DNA from 2 places in the Streptomyces sp. NBC_01341 genome. Region 2 is predicted to be linked to the other one. Evidence: predicted binding sites of a transcription regulator. Region 2 holds the regulator's gene; the other holds the start of a gene.
The links. Region 2 encodes HrcA, which represses chaperone genes, less so after heat shock. Its sites were predicted from a motif close to TTNGCACTCNGNNNNNCNGAGTGCNAA; they were not measured.
Positions count from the first base shown of each region.

Region 1: groES (co-chaperone GroES) is a predicted target of HrcA. The motif match lies at 3,910-3,936, and genes of this name have one in related genera.

Region 1 is NZ_CP108364.1:3,052,619-3,059,627, reverse strand. Features, by position in the region: gene tsaD (tRNA (adenosine(37)-N6)-threonylcarbamoyltransferase complex transferase subunit TsaD) at 1-42, shown strand, start outside; gene OG206_RS13150 (hypothetical protein) at 39-308, shown strand; gene OG206_RS13140 (VOC family protein) at 676-1,137, shown strand; gene OG206_RS13135 (DUF1876 domain-containing protein) at 1,211-1,483, shown strand; gene OG206_RS13130 (class I SAM-dependent methyltransferase) at 1,541-2,764, opposite strand; gene OG206_RS13125 (polysaccharide deacetylase family protein) at 2,847-3,785, shown strand; gene groES (co-chaperone GroES) at 4,091-4,399, shown strand; gene groL (chaperonin GroEL) at 4,499-6,124, shown strand; gene OG206_RS13110 (SDR family NAD(P)-dependent oxidoreductase) at 6,221-6,994, opposite strand.
Region 2 is NZ_CP108364.1:5,078,306-5,085,314, reverse strand. Features, by position in the region: gene OG206_RS22300 (nitronate monooxygenase) at 1-951, opposite strand, end outside; gene dnaJ (molecular chaperone DnaJ) at 1,075-2,214, opposite strand; gene hrcA (heat-inducible transcriptional repressor HrcA) at 2,215-3,231, opposite strand; gene OG206_RS22285 (MBL fold metallo-hydrolase) at 3,396-4,118, shown strand; gene OG206_RS22280 (DUF3097 domain-containing protein) at 4,144-4,962, shown strand; gene hemW (radical SAM family heme chaperone HemW) at 5,009-6,241, opposite strand; gene OG206_RS22270 (ATP-binding SpoIIE family protein phosphatase) at 6,300-7,009, opposite strand, start outside.

The DNA of each region.
Region 1 (7,009 bases), 2.0 Mb from region 2:
GACCACGTCCACGAGATCAGCAAGGACAACCTCTACTCATGACCGTCGCCCTGATGTGGGAGGCCCGCGCGACGGAGGGCCGGGGCGCGGAGCTGCTGGAGTGGGCCGGGGCGAGGGCAACCGAGCTGTCCCGGAAGCCGCTGCGCAGCGAACTGCTGCGCGCCCCGCAGGACCGGGTGCTCGTACTGACCTGGTGGGACGCCGGATACGACGACGAGCTCCCGGAGCTCCCGGAGCCGGACGCCGGGCTGATCACCCGCCCGGTCCACCGGTGGCGCTTCGAGTCCCTCGGCCCGGCGAACGGCTGAGCCGGCGGCGGGGGACCGGATGCCGCCCGGAAAAGACTCCTGAAGAATTCCTCCCGGACGTGTCGATCCCGGCCATCCCCGTTCGACGCATGGGCGAGAGGCGGGGAACGGCCCCGCTCGGGGGCGCTGATCGAGGAGATGACCAAGGCCGGTGTCCTGCTGGACACCGCGGGTCTCACCCCGGCTGGGGCGGGCGGAGGAGGCACGAGTCGCGTTCGTACGGGCGTCCGAACTGTCGCGTGACGCGCGGGAGCGGGAACTGCTGCTCGCACGTGCCGAGCGCGTGTCCCGATGAGTTCCGTGCCCCGCGGCGGTCTACCTTGCACGACGTCCCGAGAAGCGGCGCGGCGAGTGGAGGAGACAGACCATGCAGAAGATCAGGCCCTGTCTGTGGTTCGACGACCAGGCGGAGGAAGCGGCCGCCTTCTACGTCTCGGTATTCGGCGGTGATTCCCGCATCGAGAACGTCACCCGCTGGCCCGAGGGGACGGAGTCGGCCGGATCGGTGCTGACCGTCGACTTCGTGCTCGCCGGCCAGGAGTACCTGGGCCTCAACGGCGGCCCGCAGTTCACCTTCGACGAGGCCGTCTCCCTGAGCGTGGACTGCGCGGACCAGGAGGAGGTCGACCGGCTGTGGGCGAAGTTCACCGAAGCCGGTGAGGAGAGCCGGTGCGGATGGCTGAAGGACAAGTACGGGCTGTCCTGGCAGATCGTGCCGCGCGAGCTGCCGGAACTGCTCAGCGGCCCCGACCGGGCCCGGGCGCAAAGGGCTATGAAGGCCATGATGGGGATGCGGAAGCTGGACATCCAGGCACTCCGGGACGCCTGAGCCCTCGGCCACGCCGTGCGCGGACGGGGGAAGGGGCGCACCCTGGAGACAGGGAATCCGGGAGGTGACCGTCATGATGGAGACCACCGTCGGATGGCATATCGAGCTGGAATTCGAGGAGGACACCCACCGCACCCGCGCGGCGGCCCTCGTACGGCTCAGCGACGGGACCGAGGTACGGGCCCACGGGTACGCCAGCCGTCACCCCTCCGACGCGGAGCAGCCGCGGGTGGGCGAGGAGATCGCCGGTGCCCGCGCGCTCAACGAACTCGCGATGAAACTGCTCACCAAGGCGCACGACGAGATCGACGACGCGTCCGGCCGCACGTCGTATCCACTGACCTGACCGTCGGCGGACGGGAGTGCCGGAGCGCGACCGTGCTCGCTGACCGCGGGTGGATGGTCAGGGGCGCTTCACCGGCTGCCCGATCAGCATGGTCGGAGCCCCGGCCACCCGGGTCAGGAAGACGGTGGCCGAGTGCGGCCCCTGGAGCTTCATCTTCCGGCGCAACTCCTCCGGTTCGACCGCGGAGCCGCGCTTCTTGACGGTCAGCACGCCTACTTGACGCTCTCTCAGCAGCGCCTTGAGCTTCTTCATGTTGAAGGGCAGCTGGTCGGTGATCTCGTACGCGGCCGTGGCGTCGGACACGTACGGTACGTCGCTCGTGACGTACGCGATCGTCTCGTCGATCAGTCGGCCGCCGCACCGCTCGACGATGTCGGCCACCAGGTGCGCGCGGATGACGGCGCCGTCGGGCTCGTACAGGTACCGGCCGACGGGACCGACCGGCGGGGCGGGGAGCGGGCCGTCGGAGGTGAGCGTCACGCGTGACGGCAGCAGCGTGGCCCGGAAGGCGCCGGGGGTGAAGCCGTCGCCGAACCAGAGCACGGCCTCCTTCACGTCTCCGCCGTCCGAGATCCACTCGGCCTCGGCCTGCGGCCCGATCGCCTCGTGCGGGACCCCGGGGGCGATCTTCAGCGCCGCGCGCGGGGCCTTCAGCGCGGCTTCCGTCGCCCAGGAGAGGGGCGGCGAGTAGGCCTCCGGGTCGAAGATCCGGCCGCGGCCGCCGCGTCGCGCCGGGTCGACGAACACCGCGTCGTACGGGGAGGTGTCGATCTCCGTGACGTCGGCGCACCGCACCTCGACGAGGTCCTGGAGGCCGAGGGCCTCGGCGTTGGCGCGGGCCACCAGCGCGGTCAGCGGGTCGCGGTCCACGGCCAGCACCGTGATGCCCGCGCGGGCCATGGCGATCGCGTCACCACCGATCCCGCAGCACAGGTCGGCCACATTCCGCACGCCTCGCTCCGCGAACCGTTCCGCGCGGTAGGAGGCGACGGAGGTGCGGGTCGCCTGCTCCACGCCGTGCGGGGTGAAGAACATCCGGAACGCGTCCTCGGCCCCGAACTTCGCCACCGCGCGCTGCCGCAGCCGCGCCTGGCCGAGTGCCGCCGACACCAGGCCGGCGGGGTGGGAGCGGCGCAGCCGGGTCGCGGTCGCCAGTTCCCGGGCGGGGTCGTGGTCGCGGAGCTCCTCCAGGAGCGCCGACCCCTGCGGGGTGCGCAGGGCGGCGAAGGAGGCGAGCGGATCGGCCTGGTCGGCGGAGGGAAGGGCGTTCACGCCGTCCATTGTGAGCCAGCCGGGGGACCCGGCGGATCCGGTGGAGGTGTCGCCGGAGGCGGCAGGGGCCCTGCTGGCAGGATGCGGCGCCATGCAGCTAGTACGACAAAAAGAAGAATCTGCCGCGAAGCGGTACAGACCGGCTTGCGCCGTCCTGGCCGCTCTGCTGGCCGCCACCGTCGCCTCCGGGTGTGCGAGTACGGGCGAGAAGGCCGTGGACCACGGGAAGCCGGCCGCCGGACAGCCGGGAGCCGCCGCCCGGCCGGGGCCCGCCGCCGCGGCCGCCGCGCGTGCCGAGCGCCTGAAGCGTCAGCAGGCCGCAAGGGTCGCGGTCGCGAAGAAGTGGGGTCTGACCAAGGCTCCGCTCGTCGCCCCGGCGCCGCCGGCCCGCAAGCCGCGCATCACCACCCGCGAGGGGTTCGAGGTGGAAGGGGGCGAGTCGCTCCCCCCGGTCTTCACCACCGTGCCCACCAAGGAGCGGATCGTCTTCCTGACGATGGACGACGGGGCGGAGAAGGACCCCGAACTCCTGCGCATGATGACGGAGCTGAAGATCCCCTACAGCGCCTTCCTCAGCGACTACGTGGTCAGCGACGACTACGGCTACTTCAAGGACATGCAGGCCAGGGGCGTCACCCTCAACAACCACACGCTGAACCACCGCTATCTCCCCGGTCTCTCGAAGTCCGAGCAGCGTCGGGAGATCTGTGGCGAGCAGGACAAGATCGAGAGGTACTTCGGGAAGAGGCCCACCCTCTTCCGGCCGCCGTACGGCAACTACAACGGCGACACCCTGCGCGTCGCGAAGTCCTGCGGCATCAAGGCCGTCCCGCTGTGGGCGGCCGAAGCGTTCCCCGACCACATGGAGTGGCGCGAGTGGGACCAGGACCTGCACCCCGGCGACATCGTCCTCACCCACTTCCGCGGGCGCGAGGACTGGGAAGGCTCCATGGCCGACATGATCCGCCGCGTCATGAAGACGATCACGGACAAGGGCTACGCCGTGGCCAGGCTGGAGGACTACGTCTGACGGGGCGGGGCCGGGCCGGTGAGCGGAGGGGGGCCGGGCCGGTGGCGCGTCGCCGGAACACCGCGGCGGTCTCCCGCGTTCTCGGGGCGTGAGCGGTCCCGCGACGCCACGCGAGGGTGGTGAATTGGCACTCCGCTTGACCGAGTGCTAATCGCGGCCATAGTCTCTGTGCTGGCACTCACCGATGGAGAGTGCCAGCACAACCGCGCGACAGGACAGGTCCGGCACCCGCGACGACGGATCGGCCCGGTCGCCACCCACAGACTGTTAAACCCCGTGAGATCTCCGAAGGGGGAGACCGGATCGTGTCGACCACCAGCTCCAAGGTTGCGATCAAGCCGCTCGAGGACCGCATTGTGGTCCAGCCGCTCGACGCCGAGCAGACCACGGCTTCCGGCCTGGTCATTCCGGACACCGCCAAGGAGAAGCCCCAGGAGGGCGTCGTCCTGGCCGTGGGCCCGGGCCGCTTCGAGAACGGCGAGCGCCTTCCGCTCGACGTCAAGACCGGCGATGTCGTCCTGTACAGCAAGTACGGCGGCACCGAGGTGAAGTACAACGGCGAGGAGTACCTCGTCCTTTCGGCCCGCGACGTTCTCGCGATCGTCGAGAAGTAACTCACCTAACGTTTGCTTCCGTTCTGCGCCCCTGGCCCCCTGCGAAATAACTAGCCGGGCGGCGAGGGGCGCAGTTCGTTTGAGAGGACAGCTCAGCCCATGGCGAAGATCCTGAAGTTCGACGAGGACGCCCGTCGCGCCCTTGAGCGCGGCGTCAACAAGCTTGCCGACACGGTGAAGGTGACGATCGGCCCGAAGGGCCGCAACGTCGTCATCGACAAGAAGTTCGGCGCTCCCACCATCACCAACGACGGTGTCACCATCGCGCGCGAGGTCGAGCTCGACGACCCGTACGAGAACCTCGGTGCCCAGCTGGTGAAGGAGGTGGCGACCAAGACCAACGACGTAGCCGGTGACGGCACCACCACCGCCACCGTGCTCGCCCAGGCCCTCGTCCGCGAAGGCCTGCGCAACGTTGCCGCGGGTGCCTCCCCGGCCGCCCTGAAGAAGGGCATCGACGCCGCGGTGAAGGCCGTGTCCGAGGAGCTCCTCGCGACCGCCCGCCCGATCGACGACAAGGCCGACATCGCCGCCGTGGCCGCGCTCTCCGCGCAGGACCCGCAGGTCGGCGAGCTCATCGCGGACGCGATGGACAAGGTCGGCAAGGACGGTGTCATCACCGTCGAGGAGTCCAACACCTTCGGCCTGGACCTCGAGTTCACCGAGGGCATGGCCTTCGACAAGGGTTACCTGTCGCCGTACATGGTGACCGACCAGGAGCGTATGGAGGCTGTCCTCGACGACCCGTACATCCTGATCCACCAGGGCAAGATCGGCTCCATCCAGGAGCTGCTCCCGCTGCTGGAGAAGGTCATCCAGGCCGGTGCCTCCAAGCCGCTCCTGATCATCGCCGAGGACGTCGAGGGCGAGGCGCTCTCCACCCTCGTCGTCAACAAGATCCGTGGCACCTTCAACGCCGTCGCGGTGAAGGCCCCCGGCTTCGGTGACCGCCGCAAGGCCATGCTCGGCGACATCGCCACCCTCACCGGTGCGACCGTCATCGCCGAGGAGGTCGGCCTCAAGCTCGACCAGGCCGGTCTGGACGTGCTGGGCACCGCCCGCCGCGTCACCGTCTCCAAGGACGACACGACCATCGTCGACGGCGGCGGCGACTCCGCCGACGTCAAGGGCCGCGTCAACCAGATCAAGGCCGAGATCGAGTCCACGGACTCCGACTGGGACCGCGAGAAGCTCCAGGAGCGCCTCGCGAAGCTGGCCGGCGGCGTGTGCGTGATCCGTGTCGGTGCCGCCACCGAGGTCGAGCTCAAGGAGAAGAAGCACCGTCTGGAGGACGCCATCTCCGCGACCCGCGCCGCGGTCGAGGAGGGCATCGTCTCCGGTGGTGGCTCCGCTCTGGTCCACGCCGTCAAGGTCCTCGAGGGCAACCTCGGCAAGACCGGCGACGAGGCCACGGGTGTCGCGGTCGTGCGCCGCGCCGCAGTCGAGCCGCTCCGCTGGATCGCGGAGAACGCGGGCCTCGAGGGCTACGTGATCACCTCCAAGGTCTCCGACCTGGACAAGGGTCAGGGCTTCAACGCCGCGACCGGCGAGTACGGCGACCTGGTCAAGGCCGGCGTCATCGACCCGGTCAAGGTCACCCGCTCCGCCCTGGAGAACGCCGCGTCCATCGCGTCGCTGCTGCTCACGACCGAGACCCTGGTCGTCGAGAAGCCGGCCGAGGAAGAGGCCGACGCCGGTCACGGCGGCCACGGCCACTCGCACTAGTACGTCCCGTACACCGCCGAGGCCCGGTACCCCCGTCGCGGGGGCACCGGGCCCCGGTGCGTCTGCGTGCCGGTGACGGGCGGCGGTCCGGCCGGGTTACTCCGGGCCGTACGTGCGCCCCGCGCGGGTGGTCACGCCGCCCAGCAGGCTCCGGGGCGTCAGCTTCACCAGTCCCATCAGCGCCTTGTACCGCGGATCCGGGATGGACACCGACCTGCCCCGGGCCAGGTCGGCCAGGGCGGCGGTCACCAGCTTGTCCGCGTCGAGCCACATCCAGTCCGGGATGTTGCCCGTGCCCATCCCGGCCCGCTGGTGGAACTCGGTCCGTACGAAGCCGGGGCACAGCGCCATCAGGCGTACGCCCGAACCCGCCAGGTCCTTCGCGGCGCCCTGGGTGAACTGCACGACCCACGCCTTCGACGCCCCGTACGTCCCCCGGGGGAGGAAGGCCGCCACGGAGGCCACGTTGACGACACCGCCTCGGCCGCGCTCGCGCATGGGTCCCGCAGCGGCCGAGGTCAGGCGCAGCACCGCCTCGCAGTGGACCTTGAGCATCGTCAGCTCGTCGGCGACGGAGACGTCGAGGTAGCGGCCCTTGTTGCCGAAGCCGGCGTTGTTGACCAGAAGGTCGACCGAGCTGTGACGGTCCGTCAATCTCGCTTCGACCGCCTCGATGCCGGCGTTCGTGGACAGGTCGGCCGTCAGTACCTCCGCCTCGATGCCGTGCCGGTCGTGCAGCTCCGTGGCCTGGGTCCGCAGCCGCTCCGTGTCACGGGCCACCAGCACCAGGTTGTGTCCGTCACTCGCGAGCCGCCGTGCGAAGGCGGCCCCGATCCCCGCCGTCGCGCCCGTAATCAGTGCAGTCGTCATACGCGGCACGTTAGT
Region 2 (7,009 bases):
CATGCCCTGGGCGTCGCCCGTCCTGGCGGCCGCACCGCGCAGCGGGCTGGTCACCTGGTGGACCTGCGGGTAGGCGGCGGGGGCGTAACGCCCGTGCTCCCGCACGAAGCGGTTGACCAGTCCGCGCGCGGGCCGTCCGGAGAACGCGCGGGTCAGGGCCGTGGTCACGAACAGCGGGTCGGTCAGGGCCTGTTTGTGCAGCGGGTGCGCGCCGGACTCCGGGCAGGGCAGGAACGCCGTGCCGAGCTGTGCCGCGTCCGCGCCCGCCGCGAGGACCGCCGTGATCTGGGAGCCGCGCATCAGTCCGCCGGTCGCGACGAGGGGCAACGCCACGGATTCTCGGACCTGGGCGATCAGGGAGAGCAGGCCGGTGCCGGCGAGACCGCCCTGCGGGTCGTCGTGGTGCGTGGACTGGTGGCCGCCCGCCTCGACGCCCTGGACGCAGAGGGCATCTGCCCCCGCCCACCGGGCGTTCCGTGCCTCCTGGGCCGAGGTGACGGTGACGACGGTGAGCGTGCCGACGGCGGCGAAGGCTTCGAGGACCTCGCGCGCCGGGCAGCCGAAGGTGAAGGAGACGACGGGCACCGGGTCCTCGAGGAGGATCGCCACCTTGGCCTCGTAGCCGTCGTCGCCGCAGGCGTCCGGGTCACCGAGCGGGGTCTCGTACCAGGCGGCCTCGCCCGCGAGCTGATGACGGTAGACCTCGACGGTGCTCGGGTCGGCGACCGAGGGCTGCGGTATGAAGAGGTTCACGCCGAAGGGCCGGGCGCTCGCCCTCCGCATCTCCCGGATCTCCTCGTACATCCCGTCCGCGGTCTTGTAGCCGGCGGCGAGGAAACCGAGCCCCCCGGCCTCCGCCACGGCGGCCACCAGTCCGGGGCGGGACGCGCCGCCCGCCATGGGGGCCTGCACGATCGGGTACCGGCAGAGATCGGTCAGGGCCAAGGACATGACCGCATCGTGCCACGTCCGGTGAACCGTGCCGAATCAGTCGTTCCGCGGTGCGCGCGGGCTGTCGTGGAAACACCGCACCGCCCGCCGGTGAGGAACCGGCGGGCGGTGCGGTGAAAGGGGTCAGCGGCCGTTGAAGGCATCCTTCAGACGGGAGAAGAGCCCCTGCTGTCCTGGCTGGAACTGGCCGGTGGGCCTCTCCTCGCCGCGCAGCTTGGACAGCTCCCGCAGGAGGCGCTCCTGCTCGGGGTCCATCTTCGTCGGGGTCATGACCTCGACGTGCACGATGAGGTCGCCGCGGCCGTTGCCGCGCAGGTGCGTGATGCCGCGCCCGTGCAGCGGGACCGACTGGCCGGACTGGGTGCCCGGCCTGATGTCGATCTCCTCCAGGCCGTCCAGCGTCTCCAGCGGCACCTGAGTGCCGAGCGCCGCCGCCGTCATCGGGATGGTGACCGTGCAGTGCAGGTCGTCACCGCGCCGCTGGAACACCGGGTGCGCCAGCTCGTGGATCTCGACGTACAGGTCGCCGGCCGGGCCGCCGCCGGGGCCGACCTCCCCCTCGCCCGCGAGCTGGATCCGGGTGCCGTTGTCGACACCCGCCGGGATCTTCACCGTGAGCGTGCGGCGGGATCGGATACGGCCGTCCCCCGCGCACTCGGGGCAAGGGGTCGGTACGACCGTGCCGAAGCCCTGACACTGCGGGCAGGGACGCGAGGTCATGACCTGGCCGAGGAAGGACCTGGTGACCTGGGAGACCTCACCGCGGCCGCGGCACATGTCACAGGTCTGCGCGGAGGTGCCGGGTGCGGCTCCTTCGCCACTGCAGGTCGTGCAGACGACCGCGGTGTCGACCTGGAGGTCCTTGGTCGTGCCGAAGGCCGCCTCGGAGAGGTCGATCTCCAGCCGGATCATCGCGTCCTGGCCGCGGCGGGTGCGCGAACGGGGTCCGCGCTGCGACGCCGTGCCGAAGAACGCGTCCATGATGTCGCTGAAGTTGCCGAAGCCGCCGGCCCCGAAGCCTCCCGCGCCGCCACCGCCGCCCGAGGAGGACAGCGGATCGCCGCCGAGGTCGTAGACCTGCTTCTTCTGCGGGTCCGACAGCACCTCGTAAGCGGCGTTGATCTCCTTGAACCGCTCCTGGGTCTTCGGATCCGGGTTGACATCCGGGTGCAGCTCGCGGGCGAGCCGACGGAATGCCTTCTTGATCTCGTCCTGAGATGCGTCGCGGCGCACGCCGAGTACGGCGTAGTAGTCCGTGGCCACTTACGACTCCGCCAGGATCTGTCCGACGTAACGTGCCACTGCGCGTACCGCTCCCATCGTTCCGGGGTAGTCCATGCGGGTCGGTCCGACCACGCCGAGTTTGGCGACTGCCTCGTCGCCCGAACCGTAGCCGACCGCGACGACGGACGTGGCGTTGAGGCCCTCGTGGGCGTTCTCGTGCCCGATCCGTACGGTCATGCCCGAATCCGTTGCCTCACCGAGCAGCTTCAGCAGCACGACCTGCTCCTCCAATGCCTCCAGCACCGGCCGGATCATCACAGGGAAGTCGTGTCCGAAGCGGGTGAGGTTGGAGGTGCCGCCGATGATCAGCCGCTCCTCCGTTTCCTCGACCAGAGTCTCGAGGAGGACGGAGAGCACCGTCGACACGGTTCCCCGGTCCTCGCTCTCGAACGACTCCGGCAGATCCTGCACCAGCTGCGGGACGTCCGCGAACCGCCGCCCCACGACCCGGCTGTTGAGCCGGGCCCGCAGATCGGCCAGTGACGTGTCACCGAACGGAGCAGGGCAGTCGATCATACGCTGTTCGACCCGGCCCGTGTCCGTGATCAGCACGAGCATCAGCCTGGCGGGGGCCAGGGACAGCAGTTCCACGTGCCGCACCGTCGAACGGGTCAGTGAGGGGTACTGCACGACGGCGACCTGTCTGGTCAGCTGTGCGAGCAGCCGCACCGTGCGGCCCACGACGTCGTCGAGGTCGACGGCGCCGTCGAGGAAGTTCTGGATGGCCCTGCGCTCCGGCGACGACAGGGGCTTGACGCCCGCGAGTCGGTCGACGAAGAGGCGGTAGCCCTTGTCCGTCGGAATACGCCCCGCACTGGTGTGCGGCTGGGCGATGAAGCCCTCGTCCTCCAGCACCGCCATGTCGTTACGGACGGTGGCCGGGGAGACCCCCAGGCTGTGCCGTTCCGTGAGCGCCTTGGAACCGACCGGCTCCTCGGTGCCGACATAGTCCTGGACGATGGCGCGCAGCACTTCGAGTCTGCGTTCGCTGAGCACCGCGCACACCTCCAGCTGTTGTTCTCCGGTGTCTGCCTGGCACTCTGCGCGTTCGAGTGCCAGCTATCCCCCGGTCAGTGTACGGGGGTGGGGCGGGCCCGGGGCAAGGCCGACCGGCCGGTCCGTCCTGGGACCGCGCAGGTCGATGCCGATAGCGTCGTCCTATGGACGCCTCTTGGGAAGAGTTCGGCTGGGAGCGGTTGGGCAACGGTATCGGGCGCCGGCGCCTCCCCGTCTGGGACGCGACCGTCACCCTGGTGGCGGGGGCGGACTCCGTGCTGCTCCACGACACCGGTTCGACGCTCCGCGAAGGGGCGGAGGTACGGGCGCAGGCAGAGGCCCTGCTGGGCCGGAGGGTGACGCATATCGCACTGAGCCATCCCCACTTCGACCATGTCCTGGGGACCGCCGCCTTCGCCGGTGCGGAGGTCTACGGCGCCGTCGGCACGGCGGAGCTGCTGGGGCGTGGCGCGGACGCGCTGCGCGCGGACGCGGTGCAGCACGGGATGAGCGAGCGGGACGCGACGGCGGCCGCGGACGCGCTGGTGGCTCCGCGGCATCAGGTCAGCGGTGAGTGGACGCTGGACCTCGGCGGCGGACTCCAGGTGCTGCTGGCCAACGTGGGACCCGGCCACACCGGGCACGATCTCGCGGTGCTGGTGCCGGGCTCGCCGGTCGTGGTGCTCTGCGGGGATCTGGTCGAGGAGTCCGGCGAACCGCAGGCGGGCCGCGACGCGGTTCCCTCGCACTGGCCGGCGGCGCTCGACCGGCTGCTGGAGCTGGGCGGCGAGGACGCGCTGTACGTTCCGGGGCACGGGGCGGTGGTGGACGCGGCGTTCGTGCGCGCCCAGCGCGACCGGCTAGCCGCCCGGTTCTGCGTGTCGTGAAAGGGCCCCCGCTTATCGTCGTGCCATGCGCAGCTACCAGCCGGACCTGACCCCGCCGTGGAAGAGGTCCTCCCCCGCCCCCGAGGTCCCCGCCGAACCCGATCTGGTCGTCGAGGAGGCCGTGACCGGTTTCTGCGGGGCGGTGATCCGGTGCGAGAAGACCGCCGAGGGGCCGACGGTGACGCTGGAGGACCGCTTCGGCAAGCACCGGGTGTTCCCGATGGTGCAGCGCGGCTTCCTGCTGGAGGGCAGGGTGGTCACCCTCGTACGCCCGTCGGCGGGCGGTCCGGCAGGTCCTTCCCGGACGGCGTCGGGTTCGGTTGCGGTGCCGGGCGCCCGGGCACGGGTGGCGCGGGCGGGGCGCATCTACGTCGAGGGGCGGCACGACGCGGAGCTCGTCGAGCGCGTCTGGGGCGACGACCTGCGCATCGAGGGCGTGGTGGTGGAGTACCTGGAGGGGATCGACGACCTCCCCGCGATCGTGCGCGAGTTCGCACCCGGCCCCGACGCACGGCTGGGTGTGCTGGTCGACCATCTCGTGCCGGGCTCCAAGGAGTCCCGGATCGCCGCACAGGTCACGGACGCGAACGTGCTCGTGGTGGGACACCCGTACATCGACGTCTGGGAGGCCGTGAAGCCCTCGTCCGTGGGCATCCCCGGGTGGCCCGTCGTTCCGCGGGGCCAGGACTGGAAGACGGGCGTGTGCCGTGCGCTGGGCTGGCCCGCGAACACCGGCGCGGCCTGGCAGCACATCCTGTCCAGGGTCGCCTCCTACAAGGACCTGGAGCCGCAGTTGCTGGGCCGGGTCGAGGAGCTGATCGACTTCGTCACCCTGCCCGGCTGACCCGTCCCGGCGGGGACCGGCCGCGGGAAGCGGCCGGGCCCCGCTCTCAGTCCACCAGGTCCCGCACCACGGCGTCGGCCAGCAGGCGGCCCCGCAGCGTCAGGACCGCGCGCCCCTCGGCGTACGGTCCTGGCTCCAGCAGCCCGTCCGCGACGGCGCGGCCGGCCGCCGCGAGGCCCGCGGGGGCCAGCAGCGACAGCGGGCAGCCCTCGACGAGCCGCAGTTCCAGCAGGATGCGTTCGACCCGCCGGTCCTCGTCGCCCAGGACCTCGCGGCCCGCGCCGGGCGAACGGCCCTCCGCCAGGGCCTGCGCGTACGCTCCGGGGTGCTTGACGTTCCACCAGCGCACTCCGCCGACGTGGCTGTGCGCCCCGGGCCCTGCGCCCCACCAGTCCGCGCCGCGCCAGTACAGCTCGTTGTGCAGGCAGCGGCCCTCGGGGGTCCGGGCCCAGTTCGACACCTCGTACCAGGAGAAACCCGCCGCCGCCATCGCCTCGTCCGCGATCAGGTAGCGGTCGGCGTGGACGTCGTCGTCCGTCATCGGGACCTCGCCCCGGCGGATGCGGCGCGCCAGCTGGGTGCCCTCCTCCACGATCAGCGCGTACGCCGACACATGGTCGGGCCCGGCACCGATCGCCGCGTCGAGAGAGGCCCGCCAGTCGTCGTCGGACTCGCCGGGGGTGCCGTAGATCAGGTCGAGGTTGACGTGCTCGAAACCGGCTTCCCGCGCCTCGGCGACGCAGGCCTCCGGCCTGCCCGGCGTGTGCGTGCGGTCCAGGATCTTCAGGACGTGCTGCCGGGCGCTCTGCATGCCGAAGGACACACGGTTGAAGCCGCCCTCGCGCAGGGCCGTCAGATACGCCGGGTCCACGGACTCCGGGTTGGCCTCCGTGGTGATCTCGGCGTCCTCGGCGAGGCCGAACTCCTCACGGATCGCGGCGAGCATCCTGACGAGGTCGGCGGCGGGCAGCAGCGTCGGGGTTCCGCCGCCGACGAAGACCGTGCGGACGGGGCGGGGGTCGTCGCCGAGCACCTTGCGCGCCTGGCGGACCTCCTCGACGAGATGGGCCGCGTAGTTGTCCCGGGAGGCGAGGGCACCGCCGGAGCCCCGCAGCTCGGTCGCGGTGTACGTGTTGAAGTCGCAGTAGCCGCAGCGGGTGGCGCAGTAGGGCACGTGCAGGTAGAAGCCGAGCGGCCGGTCGGCTGCGCCTTCCAGGGCGTGGCGGGGCAGCGCCCCGTCGTCGGGCACGGGCTCACCATCGGGCAGTACGGAAGGCATACCGTCCATTGTCACTCGCCGCCGGAGCTCCCCGGCACGCCTGACTGTGGGCCCGGTCTCAGTCCACCTGGATCACCATCAGGGCGAGGTCGTCGTCCGGCGGGCGCTCGGCGAAGGTGTGGACGGCCCGCTTGATCCGGTCGGCTATCCCGGCGGCGGAGAGCCCCGCGCAGTCCGCCAGCACCCGTGCGAGACCGTCGCCGTCGTCGAACATCAACCGCCCCGAACGCCGCTCCGTGACCCCGTCCGTGACGCAGAGCAGACTCTCGCCCGGCGCCAGGTCGAAGGTCTGGCTGTCGTACGCCACGTCCTCGACGACCCCGAGCAGCACCTGCGGCTCCGCCGCCGGGCGTACGGATCCGTCGGGGCGCAGCAGCAGCGGCAGCGGATGACCGGCGCTGGCCACGGTGCAGCGCACGCTGCCGTCCGGGAGCGGCACCAGGTCGCCGTACAGCAGGGAGAGGAAACGGGACTGGGGGCCGTCCTGGATCTGCTGGCCGCCCGCCGCCGCGACCATGAGGGCGGCGGCTTCGGCCGCCTCCATCGCGTCGTCGAGGAGGAGCCGGTTGAGCCGGTCGAGGACCTCGCCGACGCGGAAGCCCTCCCGGGAGAGCAGGCGGAGCCAGGGACGGGCGAGCCCGGTGACGACGGCGGCCTCGGGGCCGCTGCCCTGGACGTCACCGAGGACGAAGCACCAGCGGCCGCCGGGACACGGGAAGAGGTCGTAGAAGTCCCCGCCGACGACACCGTCGTCCCCCGGCTCGTACA